One region of the Lactiplantibacillus brownii genome, then DNA from elsewhere that is predicted to be linked to it. Evidence: predicted binding sites of a transcription regulator. Region 1 holds the regulator's gene; the other holds the start of a gene.

Region 1 (8,105 bases):
GCAATGGTGACATCCACGTGATACCGTTTAAAATAAGGCATCAACACTTTCATTCTCCAATTCCTCCCTCTAAATCAACTATCCTAAGCGTACCCGAAAGTAGCCGGTTTCACAAATAAAATATAACTATTTTACATCATTAATATTTTAAAAATGATTTTCAAAAATCAAACAATCCCTTGTTACCAACCAGCCGCCATTTGTTAGGAGGTTTCGGCAGACGTCAATCGTCTCGTTGAATCATTTTTTTGAGACAAAAAAACACCCATCCGAAGATGAGTGCTTCCTTTATTCAGGAGAAATTAGTCAAACTTAACTTGCGTATCAGCTTTACCAGTTTCGATGAATTGTTTGTTGTTGTCCATTGAGATATGCACCATGTTATGAACAGCTGGTTCAGTATAGAACGCAGTATGTGGTGTAATCAAAACGTTGTCGCGGTTGAATAAGTTCATGAAGACCTTATCATCAATCGTTTGACCTTCAAGATCCTTGTTAAAGATCTTAGTTTCGTATTCATAAGTGTCAAGGGCGGCACCGGCAACTTTGCCACTGTCTAAAGCCTTGATCAAGTCTTCTGAATCAACGAGTGTCCCACGGGCAAAGTTCAAGATGTAGGCGCCATCTTTCATCTTGCTGAAGGCATCAGCATTTAACATGTGATAGTTATCCTTCAATGCAGGAACATGTAAGGTGATAACGTCTGATTGAGCGAATAATTCGTCCAAAGTATCAACGTACATGCCAGTCTTTTCAAGTTCAGCATTACGATAAACATCGTAACCGATAACCTTTGCACCAAAACCTTTGAAGATATCGATAGCAGCACGGCCAATACGACCAGTACCAACGACACCAACGGTCATAGTGTTTAATTCTTTACTGATGTTTGGTGCCCAACGGAAGTCTTGTTTAGCCAACTTCTTGTTGAACAATGGGGTTTGACGTAACAATTGCATCAATTGGGTTACTGATAATTCAGCAATCGCATTTGGTGAGTATGCAGGTACGTTAGAAATCTTCAACCCACGTTCTTTAACAGTTGGGACGTCAACATTGTCGACACCAACGTTACGAAGTGAGATGTTCTTAACACCTTCGTCAGCCAACTTGTTCAAAACAGCAGCGGTGTAATCCTTTTGTTGGTATACATCGGCACCGTCAAAACCTTTAGCCAATTCGGCAGTTTTTTCGTCAAGTAGTTCTGAAACTAACTTAACTTCAACATCGGGATGCTTTTCCATCCATGTCTTGAAGAATGGACGTTCGTCATCACGTACAGCATAAGCAATAATTTTCATTACAAAAATTCCTCCTATATATTGATACATTAAATATTATAACAGTAAATGTCAGAAAAAGAATGACTATTTATGAAAAGGTTGCAAAATTTTTACATCGTGCGCAGCCAAATACTGTAACTTCGCTGTTCGTGGTTGATGCTTAAACGCATATTCGGCTTTCAACGCCGCAGATTTATTATCAAAAGTCTCGTGATAGATCATTTTCAGTGGTCGGCGTTTGCGAGGCCGTGTGTATTTGGCCCCCTTGCCGGCGTTATGTGTGGCTAAGCGCCGTTCAAGGTCATCCGTAAAGCCACCATATAAGGTGTTATCTGCGCATAGCAACACATAAAAATAATACGGTTTAGTTGCCATAAAGTAGTTGGTGCACCTCTTCTCCATAACTGCCATCCGCTTGATAGACGATCACTGGCGGTAACACCCGCACCCCATTTGGTTTACCATCCTTGATCATTTCAATTAAAACCATGTTGGCTTCACGATCAGCCTTGGGATGCACAAAGCGGAGTCGTTTGGGGGCTAAACGATGTTGCGCCATAGTCCTAAATAAGTCATCTAGCCGCTCCGGGCGATGGACAAAATAGGCCTTACCATTCATTTTCAGTAAATCGCTCGTCACTGCCATAATCTGAGCTAAGTTAGCGGTGATTTCGTGCCGGGCAATGGCTAAATGGGGATTAGGATTTTTTTGGCTGGCCGGTTGGTCCTTAAAATAAGGCGGATTGCATAACACCACATCAACTGAATCTTTCGGAATAGTTTCTGTGACAGTCAGTAGATCAACATTTAGTACTGAAAGTTGATCGTCCAAATCATTTAATTGGATGCTTCGCTGCGCCATATCCGCTAACCGCGGTTGCAGTTCAACTTCCGTGATATGCCCACGTGTGGTTGAACTCACAAACAGGCCGACCGCCCCATTGCCTGCACAAAGATCGACAGTTCGTGTCTTGGCGGCTTTTGGGACTTGCGCGAATGCCCCTAATAAAACCGCATCTAATGAGAAAGAAAAGACGGTCGGGCTTTGAATGATTTGAATTGTTTTACTATATAACTGGTCGATTCGTTCATCGGCCTTCAACGCTACCGTAGTCATGAATTCCCTGCTTTCATTAAAACTCATTATCAGCATATCATAATATACTTGCAGAATGCCTAATTTTTCGTCATACTGATGGCAGTCAATTATCGAAAGGAAGTTTGCGATGTTCTACTCTTTCATGCGCGGACTAGTACGGGTCATCATCACGATCATTAACGGTCGCCCACACTATCAAGGACGCGAAAAATTACCTCAAGGTGCTTACATTCTCGTTGGCCCACATCGCACGTGGTTTGACCCCTTGCTCTATGCCTTAGCGGGTAGCCCGATGCAATTCAGCTTTATGGCCAAAGAAGAACTGTTCAAAAATCCAGTTTTACGCTTTATTTTGTTGCATGCCAACGCTTTTCCTGTTGATCGAAAACATCCGGGGCCTTCTGCCATCAAAACGCCAGTTAAATTTTTGCGACGTGGCAAGTTGTCCTTGATCATGTTTCCCTCCGGAACACGACATTCGCAAGAACTGAAGGGTGGCGCGACCGTCATTGCCAAAATGGCTGGTGTGCCTTTAGTGCCAACCGTCTATCAAGGACCATTAACTTTCAAACGTCTTTTTAGTCGGCAACGAATTACCGTCCGTTTCGGTGACCCGATTGCTGTTGATCGAAAGTTGAAACTTGATGATGCTGGTCAAAAACAGATTGAAACGAAAATGTTGGCGGCGTTTGATGATTTAGATCGTCAAATCGATCCTAATTTTCACTACGTCGACCCAGCCGAAAAAAAACACGCCAACTAAGGCGTGTTTTTTATTAGCATTACTTACTGTCGTTTTTAGAAGCAGCTTTCATGGAGTTTAACATTTGATGCAATTTCTTTTCGGATGGGCGTTGACCCATTTGCATCATCATGCTGCGCAACATTTCTTCACTAATTGGTGGATTTTGCTTCAAGTAGTTTTGCATGTAGTGACGAGCACCAAAGAAACCACCGGTAAGACCGACTAACACGCCGATCAGCACGATTAAGATCCAAATACCAGTAGACACAGTCATTCCCCTCCCTTATTACAGTCTTCAATAAACTAGTCTACACAAATTACTTGTAAAAGAAAAGGAAAATTTGTGATTGACAAATTTTCCTTGTAAGCGCTAATCATCACGTAAGCCGCGGTCCCGTTGCACTTGACGGACTTTTTCTGGCGTAACTTCTTGGCCACTTTTATCGTACACTTGTAACATTTCTACTTGTTGCCGAAAACCGGCCCGAAATTGTTTTAAATACTTTTGGCGTAATTCTTTGCGTTCGAGTTCTTCCAACTCGGTCAGCCCTTCTGCCTTGGCTTTACGTGCCAATTCATTGATTCGGCCGATTAATTCTTTTGAAATCAATACACTCACTCCTTTCAAAAGCATGAATAGAATACTCGATTTTTGACCTTAAATCAATTAAAAGTATTTGTCAACCGAACATTTGTTTGAAAGCGTGAAAGACCTATGCTACAATGTTTTTAACAACTAAAAGAAAAAATAAAATGAGGTGCCGAGATGAGTAAAACATCTGAAAGCAAACAAATGGCCGTTCTTCGTTTCATTTATGAACGTGTCAATGAAAAAGGTTATCCGCCGACCGTCCGTGAGATTGGCGAAGCTGTTGACTTATCTTCAACTTCTACCGTTCACGGTCACATTTCACGTTTAGAGAAAAAAGGGCTCATCCAAAAAGACCCTACCAAGCCCCGCGCAATCGAAGTAACGCCCGCTGGCTATGAGATTTTAGGCGTAGAAACCACGCCTCATCAGATTCCGATTTTAGGAACAGTTGCCGCTGGTCAACCCATTTTGGCGGTTCAAGAAGCCACGGATTACTTCCCGATTCCTAAGGATTTGGAGACCTTTGGTGGTGACTTGTTCATGCTGACCATTCGTGGTGAAAGTATGATCAACATCGGTATCTTGAATGGTGATCAAGTCATTGTTCGCCGACAAAGTGCAGCGGACAATGGTGATATCATTATCGCCATGACTGATGAAAATGAAGCAACCTGCAAACGTTTCTTCAAGGAAGCTGACCATTATCGACTTCAACCAGAAAACGACACCATGGCGCCAATTATTTTAAACAATGTCTCTGTTTTAGGCAAAGTTGTTGGCCTCTATCGTGACATGCTCTATTAATTAAAAAGCAATCGTCTGCCACATGACGGTTGCTTTTAATTTACAAGTATTTACTGCCCTCACGAACAGCCAGTTTTGACAGATCATGCTGATTAATAAAGTTAGCAACCCAGCCAGGCGCCGTTTTGCTATAGTCCCGTAACGCCCAGCCAATCGCCTTTTGAATAAAAAATTCTGGATTGTCTTGCTGAGCCTCAATTGCTGTAGCGAGAAATGTTTGATTTGTTTGGTCTTTTAGACTTAACTGTAAGGTAATCCCGACACGTTGCAGCCACATTTTGTCAGTCATAATAAATTCAGTTCCTTGGGTCGTCAAGGTATCTTGATGGACCAAATACAACGTCATGACTTTACGCCAGGCATCAACGCTATCCCACCACGCTTTCACAGAGATCTGGTCGCGGCACCAAGCTGCAAGTTCTGGGGACAATCGTTTGACGTTAGCCTGCGCGAGATCAATCGCAACATACTGGTATTCACGTACCGGTTGACCATAGTAAAAAGTCAGCCAGCTTTGCAATTCAACCAAGTCCAGTTTTTTACTAGCTTGAATTACAGGTCTCGTCAAAATTCGTCGTTCCGTGGCTTTGACGCCTAGAAAGTCGAATTTATCACGCATATAGGCTGCCATGGCGGCTTGATTTTCTGGATGGCTAGGTAAAAATAATGATGGCAATTGAAAGTCTCCTCTGAATTTTTCAAAATTTAGACTCGTCAGCTAATAGTTCAATGGTATAATGATTACACTAATTTAAATATCAGGAGTTGGTCACATGTTATTCGTAGCCATTATTGGCTTACTTGTTTTTTTACTCGCCTTTTTCTCAGTCTTATCTGCACGTCAAGATGGCGGCGGTTGGAAGTTTCTCGCGGCGGTTGCCACATTAAGTGCGCTGGTCACTGTCTTTGCCATTATCAAGCTACCTTACTGGCCCTATAATCAAACTCATACGGCCAAAACTGCTACCGCCACGAGCAGTAGCAGCAGTAAGAGCAAAACTGCTAAGATTGGCTCATCACAAGTGGTCTTCAATGAAGCCGACCAAACAAAAGCGGCTGCAACGACCAAGTTAAAGGAAGACAGTATTTTAAAGCAACTCAAGACAAACTACGAGTCTTTAGGTACAGTCAGTTTGGACCGTCAAACAAAAACTTTTACCATTACACCAACGTCTAAAAAGTATGTCAAATCTTTAAAGACGGTCAAACAATATCCATCGAAAAATGAAAAAGCAATTGCTACTATTACCGAAAATTACAGTTCACTTTCCAAATCAGTACAAAAGCATTTGACCAAGGGCTACACGGTTCGACTTCTTGAACCCGGTACAACGGATACGACCTTGCTAAGTGTCAAAGATGGCGAAGTCGTGACCAACAACTTTAAATAACACAAACGAGTCTGGTATGAAATCCAGACTCGCTTTTTTTTTACATTTACAGCTAATATGCAAACGTCTTTTGCCATAAGACCTAGTTTACGCCCATTGATCTAAATATTGACGTTGCTCATTGATTTGGCCTGTTAGGACAAACCGATGCGGATCATCCTGAAACGCAATCGCTTGATCTGCGGGATCTAACTTTAATTGGGCCTCAAATAAAGCTTCATACTCAGGAACACTGACACGCCGGCGATTGGCTAGTCGTTGTGGTAATCCCAAGTCCAAGCCACGCTGATAGCCAGGTTGCAAATGACCCGTGTAGAATTCTCCCTCTGCGCCTGAGCCATAGCTGAATAAGCCAATTAAATCGCCAGGTTGCAGCTTTGCATCGGTGAGTAGCAATGACAACAAGCTTAAATATAATGAACCCGTATATAAGTTACCGACTTTGCGATTAAGTGATCGTGCACAGTCAAAGTGCGCTAATAAAGCTTGTTGCTGCGTGGGAGTTGCTAACGGTAGAACGCTCCGCAACGCCTTCAAACCCATTTTTGTATAGGGCAAATGAAAAACTAATGCTTTAAAATTGGCAATAGTCGTACTGGTTTGTGCCAAATAACCCTTAAACACATCTTGAAAATAATCAATATAAATATTTGAAGAGTATTTGCCATCTACCAAGGCCGTCGTTTGATAAATCGGCCGCCAAAAGTCCATCACATCTTGACTTAGAACGACGGAATCATCAGTCAACGCCAACACTTGTGGTTCGGCACTGATAAGCATGGCCATTGCGCCGCCACCTTGCGTTGGTTCACCCGGCGTGTGCAAGCCGTAGCGCGCAATATCCGTCCCAATGACTAGGGCCTTTTTATCTGGATGGACTTGAACATGCGATTGGGCTAATTTCACCCCGGCAGTCGCCGCATAACAAGCCTCTTTCAATTCGATCGTCCGGACCCGTCGATTTAATCCCAATAGCTTGGCGACATAAATTGCGGCCGCCTTGGAATTATCTACGCCAGATTCAGTTGCCACGATCAACAGATCAATTGCGGCAATATCCGCCTCTGTCAACATGGGTGCGGCCGCATTAGCTGCTAAGGTCACCGCATCCTGACTAGGTGGCACGACCGCCATCTGTGACTGCCCAATGCCAATTAAATATTTATCAGGTTCCGCTTGCCGTGCGAGTGCTAATTCCGACATATCAACATACAACTGTGAACTAGCAAAATGTAACTTATCAATTCCGACTTTCAAACAAATTCCTCCAATTTGGGTGATACAAATTGTCTTTTTAATGGTCGCGTCCTAAATAATGAAAATCAGGGTCAATGCCCTCTTTGTAGCATGCAAATGACTTGGCTAATTCATTATGAAAGGTCACCAAAATTGCTGGTGTTGCCCATGTCGATGCTCCCCAGAAAACTGTATCATCAAATTCACGATAATCATTAGGATACCGATAGTACCCCCACTCGTCATCCCAAATTGTGCCATGCGTATTCAGCCAATCTTCAGCTAAACCTGCCTGCACCATTGCGATCACATCGTGGTTATCAGCGATTAATTGCGCCAACTTGTCCCAGTCTAATTGCCAGTCATGTTGACGCGGATTCTGTGACCGGGTCCCAAGTGGGGTATGTTGCAAATCAATTGGTTTGAGATCAACAAAATCCATCTAAGTCACCTCTTAGTACTTCCACACTCAAGTGTACTTAAATCTGAGGCGTTCAGCAAGTGTCTAGCTTGAGAAGGTCACAACTAAATTTGCATTTAAAAACAATCCTTAACCGTCTCATCGTCCCCCAAAATAAAGATTAAAAAAGCTCTCAACTGACTTGCGCTAGTTCGTCTGATATTGAGATGACAAGGATTCCCATACTTGCTTTTATAGCCAAGAACGGGAATTCCTTGTTACTATCACCTAGGTTTTGAAGTCTGATCATGAGTACACCAATAAATTATTATTGGACGTTCCAAAGCTTTTAAAAGATAACAAAAACGCCGTTAAATTAACGACGCTCTGAAAAGATACACGATATGAATTTAAAGAGTTCAGTCTTCAAAAAGTTTCCCTTTTATATCATCAGTCAATCCATGAACCTTAGGATTACCGCTAATGAGTTTAATAAATCCTTTTTCTTCTAATTCATCAAGTGCTTTATTCAACAAATAACGGCTTACCTCTGTG
Region 2 (8,105 bases), 1.4 Mb from region 1:
AAGGCATAATCGCGTAGATCTTGCGTAAACATTGGCAAGATTGACGGCATCCGTTCCAAACAAACCAACTTGATCGCGGGTGTTTGATATTTTTCCTGCAACTTTGGCAATGACTGGGTCAATTCACCTAAGAGTTCAATCCCAGTAAACCCAGCGCCACAGACCGCAATCTTCAGATCATTATGATCCTTAGTTTCACGATAACCTTTGATTGTCGCTTCAATATGCTTATAAACGGCCTTAGAAGTTGCCAGATCATCCATTGCTAAGGCATTGGTATCGGCACCTGGCACACCAAATGTTTCAGATTGAAAGCCCAACGCTAAGACCAGATAGTCGTAACTAAGATCCGCGTGATCTTCAAAACTGACCATTTTTTTGGCGATGTCCACATGCTTGACTGCGGCTTGGACAAACTGAACAGTCTTGCCAATAACTGTCCGAATATCATACGTTATCTTATCTGGATCAATCGTCCCCGCGGCGACCTCATGTAAATTTGTTTTTTCCGTATGCGTGGCACTTTTATCAACTAAAATCAGTTGATCGTCACTCGGAAGTGCTTTTTGTAAAAATTTGATGGCTCGCATCCCAGCGTAGCCACCACCCAATACTACTGTTGTTGCCATATTAGTTAATCCCCTTTATAAACCGAACTCTGCTTAAAAATCCAATTAAGTCACGTCCAGACAAATCAACGTGTCTCACGCTAATCTGAACTGTACATGGTCTAAACTTTCAGCTATTACCATCGTACACTGTCAGCCTAAAAAAATCAGCTATATTGGCGCATTTATTTTGTCAATTAGCTTTCTAAGTGTTGTTGAACGTTTTTTTCAACCAGTGTCAAGCTTTCAAACAGTAGCTGCTGCTGACCAGTCGTTAATTTTTCACCCACTAATTGTGCACACCAGACTTCATAAGCGTGCAATTCTGGATAAATCGCGGTCCCTTCTTTTGTTGGATACAAGCAACGAACCTTCTTATTATCAGGATGCGCCGTTTTGATGACGTACCCTTTTTTGATTAGATTCTGCACGGCGCGATAGTTGGTTGTACGATCCATTTTCATCTGATCAGCGAGCTGACTGAAAAATAGCCCAGGCTGCTCGCAGATCCGGATTAAATAAATAAATTGATTACTATTCAGGCCATATTTGGCAAAGCGTTGGTTACCCTCGTTCATAATCATCCGTGAGAGTGTTCCCATTAATCGCAGTGTTGGTATCATTATTTTTCTCCTTATCATTGCATATGCAATCATTTGGTGATAAACTTATTTTCAGTTTCTAGGAGGTTATCCCATGTGGTCAGTCAAAACATTTAATGAGCTTACAACATCTGAATTATACGCTATTTATGAATTACGCGTCAAAACGTTCGTCGTTGAACAACATCGTGTTTATCAGGAAGTAGACGCCATCGATCCAACTGCACTTCATGTTTTTAAAACTATTGATGGCAAAATTGTTGCATATGCACGTGTTTTCCAAGAGGACGACCATTGTTCATTTGGTCGCGTCGTGGTTGATCGTCAGCTTCGCGGTCAGCATTTAGGCCGCCAACTCATCACTCAAGTTCTGGCTGTAATTGCCGTAAAATTTGCAAACGAAACCATTCAAATCGAAGCACAGACCCACGTTCAAAGCTTCTATGCCTATTTTGGATTTAAGGCTATTGGTGAGCCATTTTTATTCAACCACACGCCACATATCAAAATGATTGCCTAAAAAAACACCCTTGCAGGTGTTTTTTTGCACTGATTATTAGTTATCAATGGGTGCCCGGTGAGTCAGTCGTTCAACATCACGAACAATCATTAACTCTTCATTGGTTGGCACAACCATGACGGTGACTGGCTCGTCTGGTTTACTAATGACTTGCTCAACCCCATGACACTTGTTCTTCTCTTCATCAATCGTGATGCCGAAGTAGCCTAATTGATTTAAAATTCGTGAACGCATCGCCACTGAATTTTCACCAACGCCAGCCGTGAAGACAAGCGCATCCAAGCCGTTCATTTCGGCAATGTAACTCCCAATATATTTGATAACTCGACTCGCAAAGATTTCCAACGCTAACTCGGCACGATGATTATGATCGTTATTAGCCGCGTTATCTAAGTCCCGCATATCAGGTGAAACACCAGAAATTCCTAGCAGACCCGACTTATTATTTAGGATGTCGATGAAGTCTTGCACGTCTGAAATACCAAGATGTCGCATCAAAAACGGAATCATCGACGCATCGATATCACCGGAACGCGTACTCATCGTAATCCCAGCTAATGGGGTGAATCCCATCGAAGTATCAATCGCCTTCCCATGGTCAAAGGCCGTGATAGAAGCGCCGGAACCAAGGTGTAACGTGATTAACTTCAACTCATCCAAAGGTTTGTTTAACAATTCGGCCGTACGCTGTGCCACGTAACGATGGCTGGTCCCGTGTGCCCCATATTTCCGAGCACCAAACTGTTTGTAATAATCATATGGAATACTGTAGAGATAATTGACTTCTGGCATCGTCGCATATAATGACGTGTCGAAAACAGCTACCTGAACAGCTTTAGGTAATAATTGCTGGAACACTTCAATATAATAAGCTTGCGTTGGATTATGTAACGGCGCATACTCTGATAAATCTTTAATTTGTTTCAAAGTCGTTGGGGTGATGACCACTGAATCTTGGAAATCTTCGCCCCCAGCCACGATACGATGACCAATCCCAGTAATTTCTGTCAAATGGTCCACGATACCGTCACTCTTCAAGCGTGTCAGCACCATTGCCGCCGCTTCCTGAGCATTGATTTCATCGTGTGTTTCCGAATATTTGTCGCCATCCGCCTTTTTCAAAACAAACACAGCGTTTGGTAAGCCCAACCGGTCAACCATTCCTGAGGCGATCACCGTTTCTTCTGGTAAGCTAAATAGCTTCCATTTTAAAGTTGAACTACCCGCGTTAATTGCTAATACTTTTGCCATTATGTCCATTTCCTCCATCCATCATCAAGTGTGCATACTGTAAGTGTAACTAATATTGAATACGCTTTCAAGGACTCGTTGAAAAAGACCGCAAATTGTCTGAAAATTAACTTAATTTAAGTTCCATTTTGCTTAACTGGTATGCATATTGTGCATGTGGTTAGCCCTGTTTAGACTATAATTAAGGTAGTGAAAGCGAGGTGCTCATTATGAAAAAAACATTTGTCTGGACACTCAGCAATTTGTTTGCCACGTTGTTGTTGGTCTTAGGGTTAGGTCTACTAATTGTGGCCCTCATCATTAGTTTCGGTTCACGCTTAGGCATTGAAGCAACGGTTACCGCACTCGTCTTGATGTTGGCAGGGCTCGTTTACTTGCATCCCGTCCCATTTAAGATTCTCGTCCCAATGATTGGCATCATTAGTTTGGGTGCCGGTTATGCCACTTATTTCAGTGCTCAACAGTCTTGGTTGGCTAGTATCCTGGCAGTCTTGATCGTCGCGGCCATTATCAGTTACGGCTTCAGCTTGCGGCGCACGATGAAACGGCGGCATAGTCAATGGTTCTAAAAATTACTTGAGGTCATCCAGTTGAAAAACGGATGACCTTTTTACTGGCCTAATTTCATCTAAACTATCTCAAAAACAAGCATACCGCCAATTTTGCCGAATAATTCCTGTTTTCAGCAGACAAAACCGAACGTCTGTTTTATAATAAATCATAACTAACCTCAGAAAGGAATTCGGCATGCCAACTAAAATCGGGATTCGTCAACTAGTCGAGTTCGTCTTGCGTAAAGGTGACCTCAACGAAGTAAAAAACAGTCAAAATACGGCTTTAGCTGGTGCAAAGATCCACCGCCAACTCCAAAGTAGCCGCTCTGAAGCTTATCAGAGTGAAGTTTACTTAAAAACGACCGTCACCATGAATGGCGCGGATTATCTGATTTCTGGTCGGGCCGATGGCGTCCAAACAACCGATGATGGTATCCTCATCGAAGAGATCAAAACTTCTGATCAAGCCTTTGATGACCTGACTGACAACACACGTGCCCTTTACTGGGGCCAAGTGCAAGTTTATGGCTACTTGATCTTACAGACCCATCCGGACCTCGACCAAGTCACCCTCCAACTCACTTACTTTCAAGTTTTAGCCGCAAAGACCACCAAGACGCAACGCGTTTTAACTCGTGCGGCAGCAGATCAGTTTTTTAAAGACTTAATCACCGAATACGAGTATTGGCTCACGCTACGGGCTGACTTACGCCAACAACGTAATGCGTCAATTGCTGAGCTACCTTTTCCTTTTCCAAGTTATCGGACGGGGCAACATGAATTAGCGGCGGCCGTTTACAAAACCATCCGTTTTCAAAAACGGCTCTTTGTCGAAGCACCCACTGGGACGGGTAAGACGATTTCGACCTTATTTCCAGCAATTAAAGCGATGGGGGAAGATGAAATTGAACGCATCTTCTATTTAACCGCCAAACAAAGCACTCGTCACGTTGCCGAAGAAGCCATCACCTTAATGAGTCAAGATGGCTTGCAGCTCAAGAGCATCACCCTAACAGCCAAGGATCAAATTCGTTTTCCTGAAGAACAGGATGTGCCGCCAGAAGAGAATCCCTTTATGATTGGCTATTATGATCGGCTAAAACCCGGTTTAAAAGATATTTTGACACACGAAACCCAGCTAACGCGGCCAGTGATTGAAAAATATGCGCGCGCCCACACCCTTGATCCTTTTGAATTCTCGCTAGACATCTCACTTTTTTGTGACGTCATTATTTGTGATTATAATTATCTGTTTGATCCACTGGTCTACTTGCAGCGTTTTTTCAGCGAAGAAGACCGTGATAACTTTTTCTTAGTCGATGAAGTCCATAACTTAGTCAGTCGTGCACGCGATATGTATTCCGCCAACATTAGTGATGCCCCAATCGCACACTTGCTCAAATTAGCCCAGCCAGATCAGTCACAACCTAGTGACGATCTTCAACGCGAGCTTAAAAAGGTCCGACGAAGTTTTGGCCGAATCAGTCAAACGTTAATCGACGACGATGTCACTGAACAACTTTCAATAGAACCACCCGAGAAGCTCAGCCGGACGTTGCGGAACTTCAACGATTTCATCAGCGAGTGGCTACAAAAACAACAACCATCTGCCTTATTAGACGCGGTACGTGACTACTTTTTTGACTGTTTAACTTTCGTCAAAATTAGTGACCTATATGATGGCAGCTACCAAACTCGGACCGTTCTGGAGGGCCATCATGTGACGGTCAAAGAACTTTGCTTAGATCCCAGTGACTTCTTGGATCGATCCTTGAAGTTAGGCGCCGGGGCCGTTTTATTTTCAGCGACCCTCTCACCAATGAGCTATTATCAGCGCGTCCTCGGTGGTGAAGCAAATAGTTTAGCTTACCAGTTGCCCTCACCCTTCCCACCTAAGCATCAGGCAATTTTGGTCACCCAATACGTTCAAACAACGTATCATGAACGCCCACACAGCGAACCCGCTATCGTGGCCAGTCTCAAGGCGTTAGTCACCGCCAAAACAGGTAATTATTTAATTTTCTTTCCATCATATGGTTATTTGACACAAATTAAAGCGGCCTTCGAACTCGCAAATCCAGAGATTCAAACGACGACGCAAGCTAATGGGATGACTGGCAGTGAACGTCAGGCGTTCTTGGCCCAATTTCAAGCCAAACCAGCCAAAACACTCGTGGGTTTCTGCGTCTTGGGTGGTATTTTTTCGGAGGGTATCGACTTACGCGGGGATCGGTTAATTGGCGTCGCAATTGTCAGCGTTGGCTTACCTGGGATCAATCCAGAAACTAATTTGATCCGTGATTATTACAATCATGATAATGGTCAGGGCTTTGCCTATGCCTACCAACTTCCCGGCATGAACAACGTCTTGCAAGCGGCCGGCCGCTTAATTCGCAGTAGCCATGATACCGGGATTATTTTACTGCTGGACCAACGTTTTGCCAGTCGGCGTTACACAGACCTATTTCCACCACATTGGCGTTACTTCCAGTCGATCTACTCAGTACCACAATTACAAGCAACCATCGCCAATTTTTGGCAACAAACGGAGGCCAGTCATCATGAAGACTAAATTAACCCGACAACTTGAAAGTACGCTCTATCAATACTGTCTCGAGCAAGGCGCTTACGTTGTTGAAGAGGTGTCCATGCCGGCAGATCAAGGCATCGTCGACACACTGAGTTATCAGCAACTCCCCGACGGTCAACGGGACTGGCGTTGTTACGAACTCAAAGTAACCAAGGCTGATTTTCACTCTAAAGCAAAACTTTCCTTCATTGGTAATTATAATTATTTCGTTCTGCCGCAAAAGCTTTACGAAGTCGTCGCTGACGAGATTCCGGCTCATATTGGCGTCTTGATCTATCGTGCCTTTGATGAACGCGCCATGGCACTTGCACCACGACCGTTATCAGCACCAGGCTTTTTGACGGTTGCTAAAAAAGCGCAACATCAAACGCTACAAGTCGATGAACAACCTCTAATCAGTCACTTTATCGCATCACTATTCCGAGAAGTCGATAAAGCTAAGCGCGTCAAAAAGGGATTGCAACTTTACTCCGACGACCAGCTGTACAAGGAATTGCGCAAACGTGCACAGTCTGGGTATGACATCTATGATCCAGAGCAAAATCTTTATGACCGCTTCATTGATGACTGCCAAAATGACGCTATCACGGCGTTGCAAACTGAATTGGACGCTCGTAATGCAGAATATCAAGCTTTACAACAAAAATACCAAGCTTTGACGTTGCCACATTTGGAGAATGACCTATGACTTACTATCCTTATTTTCGTGGACGTATGTATGATCTATTGGCGCTGAAAACATTGGCCGAGCAACAGCAATTAGGGCCCAAAATCATCCCGATCATTGAACCCGTTCGTGATTCAAAGGAACTACAACAAACCGTTCAATGCTTGATTGATCAGCAACAGCCATTTAGTGTCGTCGCAAACCCGCAAGTCAGTGTCTACGGCTTGAATCACACGAAGTTGTACCCGTTGCCCGCTTTAAATGAGCTACCATTCTATCACCCCAGTGCCATTTTGGCGGCTGATTTTAGTTCGGATTTTTTGACCACCACGCACGGACAAACCAGTCTTTTAGTGGCAACCAACTATCCGTTGCTGAAAGCTTATCAACACACCACCATGTTAAAGCGTGTGAGTGGCGTGTTGATCCCCGATGAAGCCCGCTTACAACAACTCGTGGGTGATCGCGCCATTTTATTGACCGATCCACTCACTTTTCGCGCCCATGTCGCTGACTACGCTGAACTAACGGACGAATTTTTCACCGCCGCTAATTGGGTGACGCCACCATTTGGGACGCAAGGCTATGGGGACTACTCCGTGGTCGGCAGTGTTTATTTCGACAAGGGTATGCCATCACGTGCCATTGCGTTACATCTGATTTATGTCACCGCCTCGGGACAACTACGTCTTCATCATTTTGTCTCCGATAGCAACGATCAGATGCGTGGGCAAAAGCAAAAATTCTTTGAGGCCTTACAAAAGTTAGTCGACTGGGCACCGGCACATCTAACCGGATTAAACGCCACTCCAGCGCTAGCCGAATTACTGGCCTACCAAACTGGCACCAAATTTCCAGGTCTCGGAATCATTAAAAAATTGGCCCTGATGCATCATATTCAACTCATACACCGACTATTGACCCGTCCCAACTAAGTCATCGTTGTGTTCAAAGTTACAACGCTAGTGCATCGTAGCCACCATATCTATAAGTATCCAACTAGCTTGCCGTTCCGGTTGGTCTGGACTAACCAGTAATTCTAATACTAATTGATCTTTCGTTGATGCTGGAATCATCAATATTCTTTTGTTAAATCGCTATTTAACGTCGGAGTGGACCAGCATATTTGCCGTGTCGAGATACTTAGCTGGGCGATTTCCCCAGGTTAGTGTCTGGCCGACTTTTAAGACGTGGCTTTCGGCTTGAAAGCGCCCTGCAGATCGGTCTTTGACTGCAGGTCTGCCTCACAGCAAACGTGCTGGTCCACGGAGACGGACAATTAACAAATTGTTTTAATAAACATGAACGCTATA

Evidence for each region. The regulator LexA, encoded in region 1, represses DNA repair genes until DNA is damaged. The targets are predictions, from matches to a motif close to CNAACANNTGTTNG.
Region 2: a site for LexA is predicted at 3,678-3,691, ahead of RA086_RS01315 (ATP-dependent DNA helicase). Genes of this name have one in related genera too.

Annotation. Positions count from the first base shown of each region.
Region 1 is NZ_JAVCWF010000001.1:1,676,969-1,685,073, forward strand. Features, by position in the region: gene RA086_RS07770 (ABC transporter ATP-binding protein) at 1-53, opposite strand, end outside; gene RA086_RS07775 (D-2-hydroxyacid dehydrogenase) at 303-1,301, opposite strand; gene RA086_RS07780 (GIY-YIG nuclease family protein) at 1,368-1,658, opposite strand; gene RA086_RS07785 (tRNA1(Val) (adenine(37)-N6)-methyltransferase) at 1,648-2,400, opposite strand; gene RA086_RS07790 (lysophospholipid acyltransferase family protein) at 2,510-3,145, shown strand; gene RA086_RS07795 (YneF family protein) at 3,165-3,401, opposite strand; gene RA086_RS07800 (DUF896 domain-containing protein) at 3,498-3,761, opposite strand; gene lexA (transcriptional repressor LexA) at 3,894-4,523, shown strand; gene RA086_RS07810 (DNA alkylation repair protein) at 4,564-5,199, opposite strand; gene RA086_RS07815 (hypothetical protein) at 5,297-5,914, shown strand; gene RA086_RS07820 (hydroxymethylglutaryl-CoA synthase) at 6,002-7,171, opposite strand; gene RA086_RS07825 (hypothetical protein) at 7,209-7,592, opposite strand; gene RA086_RS07830 (Fic family protein) at 7,970-8,105, opposite strand, start outside.
Region 2 is NZ_JAVCWF010000001.1:317,472-325,576, reverse strand. Features, by position in the region: gene RA086_RS01340 (NAD(P)/FAD-dependent oxidoreductase) at 1-629, opposite strand, end outside; gene RA086_RS01335 (MarR family winged helix-turn-helix transcriptional regulator) at 806-1,231, opposite strand; gene RA086_RS01330 (GNAT family N-acetyltransferase) at 1,305-1,730, shown strand; gene RA086_RS01325 (acetate/propionate family kinase) at 1,767-2,981, opposite strand; gene RA086_RS01320 (hypothetical protein) at 3,191-3,550, shown strand; gene RA086_RS01315 (ATP-dependent DNA helicase) at 3,729-6,107, shown strand; gene RA086_RS01310 (hypothetical protein) at 6,097-6,813, shown strand; gene RA086_RS01305 (sce7725 family protein) at 6,810-7,727, shown strand.